DNA from 2 places in the Sorangium sp. So ce834 genome. Region 1 is predicted to be linked to the other one. Evidence: riboswitches for the same ligand, from Rfam matches in the RefSeq annotation. Region 1 holds a riboswitch; the other holds the start of a gene.
The links. A riboswitch is a leader RNA that binds a small molecule or an ion and turns the genes downstream of it on or off. The one in region 1 is predicted to bind cobalamin.
Positions count from the first base shown of each region.

Region 2: linked by a shared signal. The riboswitch ahead of WMF20_RS06505 (TonB-dependent receptor) and the one ahead of WMF20_RS22625 (TonB-dependent receptor) in region 1 are both predicted to bind cobalamin.

Region 1 covers NZ_CP150351.1:6,261,559-6,268,563, forward strand. The annotation lists gene WMF20_RS22615 (FecCD family ABC transporter permease) at 1-675, opposite strand, end outside; gene WMF20_RS22620 (YncE family protein) at 707-1,954, opposite strand; gene WMF20_RS22625 (TonB-dependent receptor) at 1,948-4,014, opposite strand; cobalamin riboswitch at 4,172-4,397, opposite strand; gene dhbC (isochorismate synthase DhbC) at 4,973-6,229, shown strand; gene WMF20_RS22635 ((2,3-dihydroxybenzoyl)adenylate synthase) at 6,229-7,005, shown strand, end outside.
Region 2 covers NZ_CP150351.1:1,771,289-1,778,293, reverse strand. The annotation lists gene WMF20_RS06510 (sensor histidine kinase) at 1-307, opposite strand, end outside; gene WMF20_RS06505 (TonB-dependent receptor) at 459-2,582, opposite strand; cobalamin riboswitch at 2,816-3,023, opposite strand; gene typA (translational GTPase TypA) at 3,214-5,100, shown strand; gene WMF20_RS06495 (hypothetical protein) at 5,171-5,698, shown strand; gene WMF20_RS06490 (LysR family transcriptional regulator) at 5,711-6,625, opposite strand; gene WMF20_RS06485 (haloacid dehalogenase type II) at 6,898-7,005, shown strand, end outside.

The sequences.
Region 1 (7,005 bases):
GGCGACGACGCCGGCGAGCACGAGCGGCGCGGCCAGGGCGACGTGCCTGGGGCTCGTGCCCGACAGGCCGCCGAGCGCGAACGCGACGACGGCGCGGCCGAGCTCCCAGCGCTCCTGCGCGAGGCTCGTGGCGAGGCTCCCGAGGCTCATGAACAGCGAGGAGAGGAGGAAGCCGACGAGGAGGATGCTCAGCAGATCTCCCGGCGCGCGCACCAGCGCGAGCACGAGCCCCAGGCCGACGATCGCCCCGGCGAGGCATCCGGCCGGGAGCACCATCTCCGGGGGCAGCCCGCGGATCCCGCGCTCGGCGACGGCGAGCTCCACGGCGAGGAGGGCGATCTTGCCGCCCAGCGCCGCGCCCGCGGTCGTGCCGAGGACCGACGGCTCCGCGAGCGGGTTCCGGAACAGGCCCTGCACCACGACGCCCCCGACCGCGAGCGCCGCGCCCACGAGGAGCGCCGCCCCGAGGCGGGCGGCGCGCAGCGTCAGCAGGGTCGCCCGGAGGCCCGCGTCGGACAGGCTCGCCGGGCCGAGCGCGAGCGAGGCCGCGGCGACCGCCGCGAGCACGACGAGCAAGACGGCATACGCGACGAGCGCGCGGCCTCCCGGACGCGAGGCCGCCGGCTCTTCACGCGCGCTCGTGGCGTGCTCGGCACCGATTCCTTGCATGGTCATCTCACCCGTCCTCCGCCGCTGGGGCGCCGCATCAGAGTCCGCCGATGGATCGCGGCGGGAGCCCGATCTGGGTGTCGACGCTCACGTCCTCCAGCGCTTCGAGCGCTCCGTTCGCCGTCACCTTCCAGCGCCGGAGCTTGTTCCTCTCCGCGTCGCTCAGCAGGCAGACATCGCCGCAACCAGGCGAGCAGCGCACGCCGCCGAAGACGAAGGGCTGGCTCGCCTCGCCGAGCGGCGTCACGTCGCCCGTGCCGATGGTCACGGAGAAGACGCTGTCGCCGGCGGACGCGTTGCCCCCGTAGGTCTTCGCGAGGAGGACGTCCTCGGACGCGAAGGCGAGCGAGGGCTGGATCCCGGCGTCGAGCTCCCTGGCCACGCCGAGCCGCTCGATCTCCCTGGGAGGGGTGGAGCGCGCGTCGTAGATCACGATGTCGCTCGTCGCCGGATCGAACTTCATCGCGTCCGCGTCGAAGCGGCTCGAGCAGGCGACGGCCAGCCGCTCGCCCGAGGGCGACACGGCGACACGTCCGCAGCCGTGGAGCCCCTCGATGTCCACCGTCCACGCGACGGCGTTCTCCGCCGGCGAGACGCCCACGAAGCGCCCTTCACCCTCGTCCGAGAAGTCGGCTGCGAGCCGACCGAGCGACACGACCACGTCGTCGCCGACGCGCGTCATCCCCGACGGGCGCGGCAGGAGCCCCTCTCGCTCCTCCGGAAGGGCGATGCGCCCCTCGATGGCGTGCTTCTTCGTGTCGAGGATGAGGAGATCGCCGCCCTCGTCGAAGGGCTCGCCGCCGGGGATCGGGTTGCTCCCGAAGCGCGAGACGAACGCGCGATCCTCGCCCACCTCGATGTAGTCGTGAGGGTTCGACTCGAACCCTTGCCCGACCGGGAGCTGCGCGATGACCTCGGCGGTCTCGAGATCCATCCAGGTGATCACGTTCGTTCCATACCGGTCGATCAGGACGACGCGGCCGGACGGCGGCGCCGCGGCCGGCACGTCCACGTCGCCCGACAGCGCGAGGCTGAGCCCCGGCTTTGTTGCGCCGCTCGACACGAAGGAGGGCGAGAGCGTGGTCCCGTCGAGCTTCGCGATCGCGATGTTCGTCGACTGGTAATCGCTCGTCACGACCACGACGCCGCGCTCGCACGCGCCCGGCGTGTCCGGCTCGCTCCCGCCGCCGCCTCGAACACCGCCCGTCGACGGCGGCGGCGGATCCACGTTGCAGCCGAGGAGCGGGATCGAGAACGCGAGGCAATAACGACGGATGTTCACCATGTCGACTCCAGTGTGAAAAACGCGCTCCGTCCCGGGAGCGGATACCCGACGATGTCCGTGCGCCGCGCGTCCAGGAGATCCGCGACGCGCGCTCGCGTCGCGAGGTGACCTCCGAACCACGTCGCCTCCGCCTCGAGGTCGACGGTCGCCTGCTCCGCGATCACGCCGAGGCCGGCGGGGTCGGCGTACCGGCTCGACTGGTACACGGCCCGGAGCTCGCCGGAGGCGCCCGAGAGCACGCCGCGGTCCGGAGGCTTCCACGCGGCGCGGAGGCGCGGCGCGACGACGAGGCGAGCGCGGAACGGAAGGACGTCGTTGGTGGTCATCCGCTCCGGGGTCGTGTCCCGCGGATCGAGGAGCGTCGCCGCGATCTCGGCGCGGAGGAACGAGGTGACCTCGACCCCGGTCAGGAGCTCGGCGCCGAGCACGCGGGCGCGCCCGACGTTGTACGGGGCCACGTAGCCCTGGCCGGCGCGCGCGTACGCGATGAGCCCGGAGGTCGCGCGCCCGAACACGAACGCGTCGAGGTAGGCGCCGCGCAGCACCGCGCCGGGCCGCGTCTGCGCCCGGAGGCCGGCTTCGGCCGTGACGCCGGCCTCCGGCTCGAGCTCGGCGTTGCCGTGGACGACGCCGGAGATGCCGTACACCTCGCCGAGCGTCGGGACGCGGAGGTAGCGGCCCACGGTCGCGAGGACCCGGAGTCGATCGCTCCCTACCTCCACGCCGACGCGTCCGGTCGGCGCGAGCGCGTCGCAAGGGCGCTCCGGGTCCACGCCGGTGGCGTGGCACTCCCCGCTCGCGAGGGCGTGCAGCGCGAGCCCTTCGCCGAGGCGCAGCTCCGCGCTGACGGCGCCGCGCGCGAACGAGCGCCGCGCGCGCGCGAGCGGGATGTCGTCCGGCGCGCGCGAGATCCCCTCCCGCGCGACGGAGAGCATGGGCCGCACCCTCAGGCGGTCGGAGAGATGGAGCGTCGCGCCCAGCGTCTGCTCCAGGCGGCGGCCGGCGAGGCGGAGCTCGCGCGTGAAGAGCGCGAGCTCGAGGAGGGGGTCGTGGAACTCGGATCGCGCCTCGATGAACGAGGTGCGCGCCTCGAGCGTGTGCTGCGCCTCGTCGCCGAACGGAACCCGCGCCACGACGGACGCGAGCGCGCGCCGGAATTCCCCGCGCGCCTCCCGTGACGGCAAGAGCGCGAGCCGCGGCACGCCCTGCTCGCGGCCCGTGCCGTTCGCGATCACGTCCACGGTCGCGCCGCGGCCGAGATCGACGCGCGCGAGCGCCCAGGCGTCGATCGTGCGCGTGTCGGCGTTCTGCCGGCGCTGGACGGTGTCGTCGCTCGCGTCGAAGAGCGTCCCGCGATCGTCGACGAACGCGTAGCGGTTCGCCGCGGCCTCCGCGCTCACCCCGAAGATCGAGGTCACCGGGCCCGCGCTGACGCCGGCGAACGCCCACCCGCGCCTCGCGCCGAACGAGCCTGCCGTGGCGCCCACGCCGGCCGTGGTCCGGGAGGGCCGTCGAGGCTCGAAGAAGATCGCGCCGCCAGGCCCGAGGCGGTCGGCCTCGATCGGAGCGTTGCCGCGGTAGATCTCGACGCGCTCGACGAGCCACAGGGGCACGAGCGAGAGATCCGCGGTCCCGGCGACGTCGTCGTTCAGGCGGACGCCGGCGAGGTACACCGGCGTCTGCGCGGCCGTCGCGCCTCGGATCGCGGCGGTCGCCGGTCCGCCGAAGCCGCCGGACTCGGTGACCTGGACGCCCGGCTGCGTGCGGAGCACGTCCGCGGCCTCGAGCCCCGCGCCGGCCAGGCGGTCGCGGCCCAGCACGGACCCGGCGACGGACCTGTCCTTGGGCGGGGCGGGCGCGCGCACGCGATCCCCCTCGACGCGCACCTCCAGGGGGGCTGTCGCGGCGGCCGCGCGATCGCCGCCCAGCTCGGCCCCTGCCCCGCGCAGCTCTTCCGCGACGGCTGCCGGCGCCACGGCGCTGCCGGCGGCGAGCACGAGCCAGAACCCCGCGCCGTCGCTCCGCCGGCGGCGCCTCACACGCTCAAGGGATTGATCCATTCACGCCCGCCTGCCCGCGTCGACCCAGCACTGCTCGGGTGAGCTGAGAGCCGAATCGGAGGGACCGCGGGACGGGCTGCGGCACCGCGCGTGAGCGAGGTGATCCAGAGCCTGCGCGCCTTCCCCTCGAAGGCTCAGGTCAGCGCGCGCCGGATCGCCGGCGCGCGCACCTTCGGCAGGTCTTCGGACTCACGGGCGCTGCGGCCGTCGCCGGCCGCTCTCCTACTGATCACCGCTTCCCAGGCCGCTCAAGCGCGGCCCAGTGCTCGATGGTGATGGTCGTTCCCGTTCACCGCTGCGGGGGCAGCCCCGGATTCTCACCGGGTTCCCTTTTCAGCTCGCCGGGCGATGGCCTGGCGAGCACCGATGGCGCGGCGACTCGTTTCACACCTCGCGTGGAATGTCAATGCGAGAAGCGCTGAGCCGGCGCGGCTCGTTCCCGGGGCTCGCTCGCGAGCCCCCTTCGGTGACCGGCGCAGGAAACCTTGACAGTTCGTATTGAACATGTCATGGATTAGTTGAAACTGATTTTCCTTATCAGGTTTCTGTAGCGGCCAGCGACTCCACGTCCAGAGCCCGATGAACCGAGCCCACGCGGCTCTCGAAGCCCATCGGAGCTGGATGTGACGACGTGCCCATTTCGACGTTCGCGCCGACGCCGCGCCTCGACGCCCTCGCGGGCGGAGCGCGTGCCCCGGCGCTCCGCGCTCGCCCTGGAGGCGCGGCGGCCGAGCCTTTGCCGGCGCGCCCCGATGCGGCGTCGCGCTGCACGTCCGTCCCATGAGACCCGCGGCGCGCCGGGTCCCGAGCGCGCGGCCCGCGGCGGCGCGGCGGCGATCGCGCGCTCCCGCGTCAGCGCCGGAAGCGCCGCCGCCGCCGCGCGGTGACATCGCCGCGCTCCGGCCCGAGCGCCGCGCCGCGGGCGCCCCGCGATTCCACACCTTTCAAGGAGTGTTCGATGAATTCCATATCGATGCCGGCTGCCGTCGCTCATCCCTCGTTGAACGCCGGGCAGATCCTCAAGCAATACACCCCCGAGTCGGCGTTCTTCTTCGCGTCGCCGACACGCACGCTCCTCGCGCAGGGCGTGCACGACATGATCCTCGAGACGATCGGCACCGACCGCGGCGAGCGCCTCTCGGACCGCATCACCCGGGTGCTCGCGGCGCAGGGGCGGGCCGGCCACGGCGTCCCCATGGCGGTCGGCGCGGTGCCGTTCAACAGCACCTCGCCCGCGCACCTCATCGTGCCGAAGGCGATCCAGAGCGCCGGGCCGCTGAGCGCCGCGGCCGACGCGCTCAGACCCCAGCCGCCGGCTTCGCTCCAGACGCTGCGGAAGGTCCCCGAGCCCCGCGATTACGTGCGCGGCGTCGAGCTGGCCGTGGGCCTGATGCGGAACGAGGCGCTCAGCAAGGTGGTCCTCTCCAGGATGCTGGAGATGACGTTGCGAGAGGCGGTCGACCTCCGCGCCGTCCTGCAGCGCCTCTCGCAGCAGAACCGGAGCGGCTACACCTTCGCCGCCAACCTCTCCGATCCGATCGCGGGCCTGTCCGGCTCGGAGCGCGGCCCGAGCTCGCGGCCGCGGACGCTGATCGGCGCGAGCCCCGAGCTGCTCCTGTCCCGCTCCGGGCTCCGGGTGGTCGCCAACCCGCTGGCCGGCTCCGCGATCCGCAGCCCGGATCCGGACGAGGACCGGCGGCGCGCCATCGCCCTGCTCGCGTCCGAGAAGGACCGGCACGAGCACGCGATCGTTGTCGAGGCCGTCGCCGCCGCGCTCCGGCCGTTCTGCCGGCACCTGAGCGTCCCCGAGGAGCCGTCGCTCACGCAGACGGCGAACCTGTGGCACCTGTCCAGCCGGCTCACGGGCGAGCTCCGCGATCGCTCGATCTCCTCGATGAGGCTCGCGGCCGCGCTGCACCCGACCCCCGCGGTGTGCGGATACCCCACCGAGCGCGCCCGCGCGGCCATCGAGGCGCTCGAGCCCTTCGATCGCGGGTTCTTCACGGGCCTCGTGGGCTGGTGCGACGCCGCCGGAGATGGCGAGTGGGCCGTCGTCATCCGCTGCGCCGACGTCGCCGGGCGGGCGCTCCGGCTCTACGCCGGGGCCGGGATCGTCGTCGGCTCCGAAGGCCAGCGCGAGCTCGACGAGACGTCCGCCAAGCTCCGCACGATGCTGAACGCGCTCGGCCTCGACCAGGCGCCGGAGATCGGGTGATGCCCGCGGAGGAAAGCCGACAGGCCCTCTCCGGCTGGACCCCTTGGCCGCCCGAGGTCGCCGAGCTCTACCGGCGCGAAGGCTACTGGCGCGGCGAGACGTTCGGGGACCTGCTCCGCGAGCGGGCCGCGCAGCACCCGCATCGGATCGCCCTCGTCGGCGACGACCGCCGGCTGAGCTACGGTGAGCTCGATCGGCGCGCCGACCGCCTCGCCGCCGGCCTCCTGCGCCTCGGGATCCGGCCGCGGGATCGCGTGGTGGTCCAGCTCCCGAACATCGTGGAGTTCTTCGAGGTGTGCTTTGCGCTGTTCCGCCTCGGCGCCCTCCCCGTCCTGGCCCTGCCCGCCCACCGGCGCGCCGAGATCACGTATTTCTGCGAGCACACGGAGGCGGTCGCCTACGTCATCGCCGACCGGGACGGCGGGTTCGATTACCGCGAGCTGGCCAGTCAGATCCGGCGGGACGTGAAGACCTTGAGGCACGTCCTCGTGGCCGGCCAGCCGGGCGAGCACACCGCGCTCGAGAGCGTGGACGCCGAGCCCGTGGAGCTGCCGAGCCCCGCGGCCGGCGACGTGGCCTTCTTCCAGCTGTCCGGCGGGAGCACCGGAGTGCCCAAGCTGATCCCGCGGACGCACGACGATTATCTCTACAGCGTGCGCGCCAGCGCGGAGATCTGCGCGCTCGACGCGGGCAGCGTGTACCTGGCCGCCCTGCCCGTCGCGCACAACTTCACCCTGAGCTCGCCGGGGAGCCTCGGCGCGCTCTCCGCCGGCGGC
Region 2 (7,005 bases), 4.5 Mb from region 1:
AGGGGGGCCCCGCGGGGGGGCCGCGGAGGGCGAGCGGCGAGACGGCGAGCGGCCACGAGAGGGTGCGGATCGCCGCGGCGATGGCGAAGCCGCGGTCGCCGCGGCGGACGAGCACGCCCGAGAGCGCGGCCGAGAGGGCCATCGAGGCGAGCAGGAGGATCGCCGGCCAGGGCGTGGTGAGGGCCGCGGGGACGACGGCGGAGAGGAACAGGAGGGCCGAGAACAGCTCCCAGCCGGTCGCGACGAGCTCGGCGCGGGCGCGCGGGGTGAGCGGCGCGCGGAGCTTGGGGGGCGGCGGGGTGCTCACGGGGCCGGCGGCATGGAAGCCCAGGGCGCGCGGCTTCGCAACGGCGGCCGGCGGCGCGGGCGCGGCGCCGGCGGAGGATCGTGCGCTGGCGCTTGACGGAACACGGATGACGGAAGGCGAGGAACGACGGCCGACGCTCTTGGCCCCCGGGCTACTCCCAGTACAGCGTCGCCCGCCCGATCGCCGTGAACGGCCACCCCGGCGAGTAGTGGATCCCCGTGACCGCGGCCGGCTCGTACGGCAGCCGCGAGTCGCTCGCGAACTGGACCTCGCGCCACGTCGCGTCGAACAGGTTCTGGATGTCCACGGCCGCCTCGACGTTCCTCCACCGGAGCCCCGCGTTCGCGTCGACCACCGTGAACCCCTCGGCGGTGAGCGACTCGTCCTCGGTCGCGGGCCGCGCGCCGATCGCCTTCACCCGGAGCGCCGCGAACGGCGTGAAGGCGCCGAACGCCCTGCGCACGCCGATGCCCGCGGTCAGCGTCCGGGTCGGCGCGAGCGCGACCGCGCTCCCGTTGCCGGCGTTCGCGCGGAAGCGCGCGCGGGTGAAGGTCGCGTCCACGTCGGCGAAGAGCCAGCTCCCGAGCCGGTAGCGCGCGCCGATCTCGATTCCATAACGCCGCGTCTCCCCCGACGCCTCGGTCACGCCGGCGTCGCCGCTCCAGACCAGCTCGGAGTCGAGGTCGAGCAGGAACCCGGCCGCGCTGAGCGAGAGGCCGCGCACGGGCGCGACCCTCGCGCCGACCTCGTAGCCCTTCGCCGGGGTGATCAGCGTCGCCGCCCCCTGGCCCAGCACCGCGCCCCGGGCGTCGTTCGAGTGGAAGCCGCGCCCGTAGTGGGCGAAGAGATCGAGCCCGCCAACCGGCGAGACGATCGCCGAGAGCTTCGGGAGCAGCTGCATCTGCCCCCGCGCGCCGCTCGACCGGTTCCCCGTCCCCTCGAGGTCCTCGCGCAGGTCGTCCACGTTGACGTCGATCCACTGCCCGCGCACGCCGAGCACGAGGCGGAGCCAGCGCCGGAGCCGGGCGTCCTGCTCGACGTACACGCCGATCTGGCCCTCGTCGACGTGGGTCCGATCCCGCTCCTCGAGCCGCTCGCGCGCCTCGTCGTGGTGGAGCGACTTGTCGATCGCGTCGGCGCGGATCTGCGCGCCGAGCGAGGTCGTGAACCTCGCCCCGCGGTGCTCGATCTGCTTGCGGAACCGGAAGTCGGCGCCCAGCACCGTGCGGTCGTCGTTCTGCTCGATCTGATCGCCGTGGGCCGGATCCTCGGCGAAGAACGTGAAATTCGAGTACAGCGTGAAGCGATAGCGGAGGAAGTAAGCCATCGCGCTCAGGTCGGCGTCCCGCCACGCGGTCGAGGTGGAGACCGACGCCATGTGCCGCGCGGTCGACCCGCCCTCGGTCGGATCGACGGCGCCGAAGTGATCGATGCACGGCTGCCCGAAGGCGGAGGGCGGCGGGTTCAGACCGCCCTGCTCCCCCTCCCCGCACACGGCGCGCGCCGGGATCTGGCCGGAGCCGTGCCAGGTCGAGCCGTAGGACATCCACGTCGCCTGGACCTTGCCGGTGCTGCCGAGGTCGCGCGTCGCCCTCAGGTAGACGTTGAAGCGCTTGAGCCGCTCCGGGCTCTGGAACGGCCCGTCGTTCCGGTAGACCTCCGCCGCGGCCACCGCGCGCCATTCGTCGCCGAGCTCCGGCGAGGCGATCACGAGGCCGCGCAGGATGCCGTACTGCCCCACGCTGAGCTGCGCGGTGCTCTCGTCGAGCTTCTCGGCGAAGCGGAGGTTGACGGCGCCCGCCGTGCCGAAATCGCCGATGCTCGCGTAATAGGGCCCCTTGTAGCCGTCGAGCCCGATCACGAGCTCCGGGATCATGAAGTAGAGGTCGGTGAAGCCGTGCCCGTGGCCGTGGCTGACCAGGTTGACGGGCACCCCGTCGACGAAGAACGCGACGTCGGTCCCGTGGTCGGCGTCGAAGCCGCGCAGGAAGTACTGGTTCGCCTTGCCGCCGCCGGCGTGCTGCACGGCGAAGAGCCCGGGGACCGACTCGAGGATGTCGCCCGGCCGGAGCCGCGGCCTGAGCTCGAGCTCGCGGTGCCCGACCGAGACGCGCGAGGCGGCCTCGCTGCCCGGCTTCTCCGCGTGCACCGTGACCTCGATGGGCTCTTCCTGGGCGCGCGCTGGCGGCGCGGCGAACAGCGAGATCGCCAGCGCGGCGATCCGATGGAGTCGATGACGGTGTCCGTGGCCCTTCGTGACGTTCTCGCGCAGCATTCATGTCCTCCTTCGCGCAATCGCGCGGAGCGGCGCCGGGCCGCTCGCATCGAGCTCCGGGAGGAGGAAAAGGTCGCCCACGGCGCGATGCCCTGGACCGACCTCTCGCCCCCGCGGGCGACCGGAAGGCAACGCAGGGGGCGGCTCGGGATCCGGGACGTGCGCAGGGCTGCACCGGCTCGGACCTCACCGCCTCCCTCGAGGCTCCCAGGTCGAACCGGCGTCGGATGTGTCCCCGTCGCCGGGCGCGGGCAGGTCTTCGGGCTCGCGAGCGCTCCGGCCGGGCCGGCTTCCTACTGTCCACCGCTTCCCAGCCCTCATCGGGCCAGTGCGTGGGGTGGAGGTCGTTCTCGCTTACCGCTGCGGGGCAGCCCCGGAATCTCACCGGGTTCCCTATTCAGCCTGAGCGAGCGCCCAGGCACCAGCGCGGCGCGCACCCTAGGAGGATGCACCTCCGGCTGTCAATCGCTCCCGCTCACCTCGCCCGCTCCACGCGCGTCCCTCGCCATGCGCCCGCCTCGCGCGGGCTTCCTGCCCGCGCGGCTCGCGCCCGCCTCGCGCGCGCCACCTGAACGTGAGCGCTCGCCGCGCGACGTCCGCGCGCCGGCCGAACGTTCGGGCTCTGGCGAGGATGGGCTCGCTCCTCCGTGGGTCGCGTGCTACACGGCCGCCGCCGTATATGCCGCGTAACGACCTCCGCAACATCGCCATCGTCGCCCACGTCGACCACGGGAAGACCACGCTCGTCGACCACATGCTCCGCCAGGCGGGCGCCTTCCGAGAAAACGAGGTCGTGGCCGAGCGCGTCATGGACTCGAACGATCTCGAGCGGGAGCGCGGCATCACCATCCTCGCGAAGAACACGAGCATCCGGTACCGCGGGGTCAAGATCAACATCGTCGACACGCCCGGCCACTCCGACTTCGGCGGCGAGGTCGAGCGCACCCTGATGATGGCCGACGGGGCGCTGCTCCTCGTCGACGCCGCCGAGGGCCCGCTGCCGCAGACGCGGTTCGTGCTCTCGAAGTGCCTCCAGCGCGGCTTCCCGGTCATCGTGGTCATCAACAAGATCGACCGGAGCGACGCGCGCGCCCACGAGGTGCTCTCCGAGGTGTTCGACCTCTTCTGCGATCTCGAGGCGAGCGACGGGCAGATGGACTTCGCGACGCTCTACGCGATCGGGAAGCTCGGCCAGGCGAAGCGCGAGCTCGAGCACGAGGCCAAGGACCTGGAGCCGCTCTTCGAGACCATCCTCGAGCGGGTGCCCGGCCCCTCCGGCGACCCCGACGGGCCGCTCCAGGTCATCGTCTGCAACACGACCCACGACGACTACGTGGGCCGGCTCGCGGTCGGCCGCGTGGTCCGGGGCACCGCCCGGTCCGGCGCCGACGTCGCGCTCCTCGGCGAGGGCGGGCAGTCGCGCGGCTACGTGAAGATGCTCTACGCCTACGAGGGGCTGAAGCGGGTCGCGGTCGAGAGCGCCGCCGCGGGCGAGGTGGTCGCCATCGCGGGGCTCGACTCGGTCACCATCGGCGACACGATCGCGGACCCGGCGACCCCCGAGTCGCTGCCGCGGATCGTGGTCGAGGAGCCGACCATCAAGATGAAGATCGGCGTCAACACGTCGACCTTCGCCGGCAAGAGCAAGCAGTCGAAGTTCCTGACGAGCCGTCACCTGAAGGAGCGGCTCGAGCGCGAGGCGATGAAGAACCTCGCGATCCGGGTGGAGCCGACCGAGGTGCCCGACACGTTCGTGGTGCTCGGCCGCGGCGAGCTCCAGCTCGCGATCCTCGTGGAGACGATGCGGCGCGAGGGCTACGAGATGCAGCTCTCGAACCCCGAGGTCGTGACGCGCGAGATCAACAGCGAGGTGATGGAGCCGGTCGAGCTCGTGGTCGTGGACGTGCCCGACACCTACGTCGGCGTGGTGACCGAGCGCCTCAGCACCCGGCGCGGCCGGATGGTGAAGATGACGAACCCCGGCTTCGGGCGCGCCCGCCTCGAGTTCCGGGTGCCATCGCGCGGGCTCATCGGCTTCCGGGGCGAGTTCCTGACGGCGACGCGCGGGACGGGCCTGCTCAACACGATGTTCGACGGCTGGGCGCCCTGGGGCGGCCCGATGATGCGCCGCCCGACCGGCGCTATCGTCGCCGATCGCGCCGGCGTGGCGACCCCGTACGCGCTGCACCACCTCCAGCCGCGCGGGACGTTCTTCATCGTCCCCGGCGTCGAGGTCTACGAGGGGATGATCGTCGGCGAGCACAACCGGCCGAACGACACCGACGTCAACGTGATCAAGGAGAAGAAGCTGTCGAACGTGCGCAACCACGGCAAGGACGAGAACGTCCTCCTGGCCAGCCCGCGGCTGCTCACGATCGAGACGGCGATGGAGTGGATCGACGGCGACGAGCTCGTCGAGGTCACGCCCGACGCGGTGCGCGTCCGCAAGAAGGTGCTCGCGTGCAACCGCCGAGAGCGCCGCGAGGACGCGATCGAGCAGGCGCAGGCCGTGGAGTGAGCGGCGGGGGCGCCCGGCGAGCGCCCCCTCCCCTGCCCGCGCCGGTGTGGACCGGTGTAGACTCCCCGGCATGAGAACGACGCTGCTTCCAGCGCTCCTCGCTTCGCTCGTCGCCCTCGCGGGGGCGAGCGCCTGCGGCGGGAGCGTCGTGGTCGACGGCTCCCCGGGGGGCGACGACGGCTCCGGGGGCGCCGGCGCCAGCGCGACGTCGAGCGGGCGCACGAGCGTCGGCGCGGGCCCGCAGTCGGCGAGCTCCAGCGCGGCGGGCTCGGGCGGCGGAGCGCGGGCCTCGTGCGATTTCTTCTGCGCCCTGTTCGACGGCACCGCCTGCCCGGACCCCGGCTGTCGCGCCGCCTGCGCCGAGCTGCTCTCGGTGCCGCGCCCTTGCAACGACCTGACCGCGCCGTTCTTCGACTGCATGGGCGGGATCGTCCAGATCCCGTCGGTCACGCGCTGCGAGCAGATCTCGGCGTGGCTCGATCCGCTGTTCGCGTGCATGGCCTCCAGCGACCCGGCGTGCGACGCCGACTTCGTCCAGGTGGACTGCGCGCCGTTTTACGAAGATCAACGGGCCTGCCAGCTCAGCCAGGGCCGGTAACGGCGGGCGACGTCACCGGCCCTGGCGCGGCCGCGCGCCCGGCCGGAGGGCGCCTCGCAGCGGCCCGAGGGCGTCGGTGACGAACGCGACGAGCGCCTTCACGCGCGGCACCGCGCGCGTGTCGCGGTGCACCCCGAGCCACAGCGTGCGCTCGGGCGGCGGCGACGGCGGCGAGAGCAGGCGCAGGCCCGGCATCGCGTCGCCCAGGTAGCGCGGCAGGCACACGAGCCCGACCCCGGCGGCCCCCATCGTCGCCTGGGCCTCGCGGCCGTTCGTGCGGGCGGCGACGCGGGCCTTCGCGGCGACGGCGCGCAGCCACGCGAGGTCGGCGACCGCCGGCGGCTCGTCGCTCATCGTGACGAGGGCGTGGCCCGCGCACTGCCGGTCGAAGTCCGGCAGGCCGCGCTCGGCGAGGTAGGCCTCCGACGCGTAGAGGCCGAACCCGATGCGCGCGACCTCGCGCTGGAAGACCTCACGGTGCTCGAACGCGGCGGGGCGAAAGGCGATGTCCGCCTCCCGCCGCGGGAGGCTCAGCCAGCGCGCATCCGCGACGAGCTCGACGGAGATGCCGGGGTGACGCGCGAGGAACGGGGCGAGCAGCGGCCCGAGGACGCGGGCGGCGAGCCACTCGGACGCGGTGACGCGGAGGTGGCCGGTCAGGCCGGCGTCGCGTCCGGCGGCGGCGCGCTCGGCGGCGAGCGCGCCCTGCTCCATGCGCTCGGCGTGGCCGAGCACGCTCTCGCCCGCGGCCGAGAGCGCGAACCCCGACGGCGAGCGCCGGAAGAGCTTCGCCCCGAGGCGCCGCTCGAACGCGTCGACGCGCCGCCCCACGGTCGGCTGGGTGACCTTCAGCGCGCGCGCGGCGGCCGAGAGGTTGCCGTGCCGGGCGACGGCGAGGAAATAGCGCAGATCGTCCCAGTCGAGCATGGTCTTCGCGCGGGGCGCTGCTGCGCGAGAGCGCCCCGCGCCATGCACAGATGCATGGCGAGTATACGGCGATGGCGGATGTGCGGGCAACGGCGGAGGGTGCATGCTCTCTCCACGCATTCGCGCGCTCGTCTCTGGCGCAGCGCTCGCGCTCTCTCTGCGTGAGCTCTTTTGCGTGTTGCGTGACGCCGCGCGCATCTCGCGCGTCCGCGCGCCTCGCACGTCCGCGCGGTCTCACCCATTTCATGTCGGATGACCCGATCGAGGCCACCATGCATTCGAGTCGTCGTACGTTTCTCCACCGCGTGGCCGGGACGGCCGCGACAGGCCTCCTGGGCTCGGCCCCGCTGGCCGTGACCGCCTCGTGCGCCGCGGAGCGC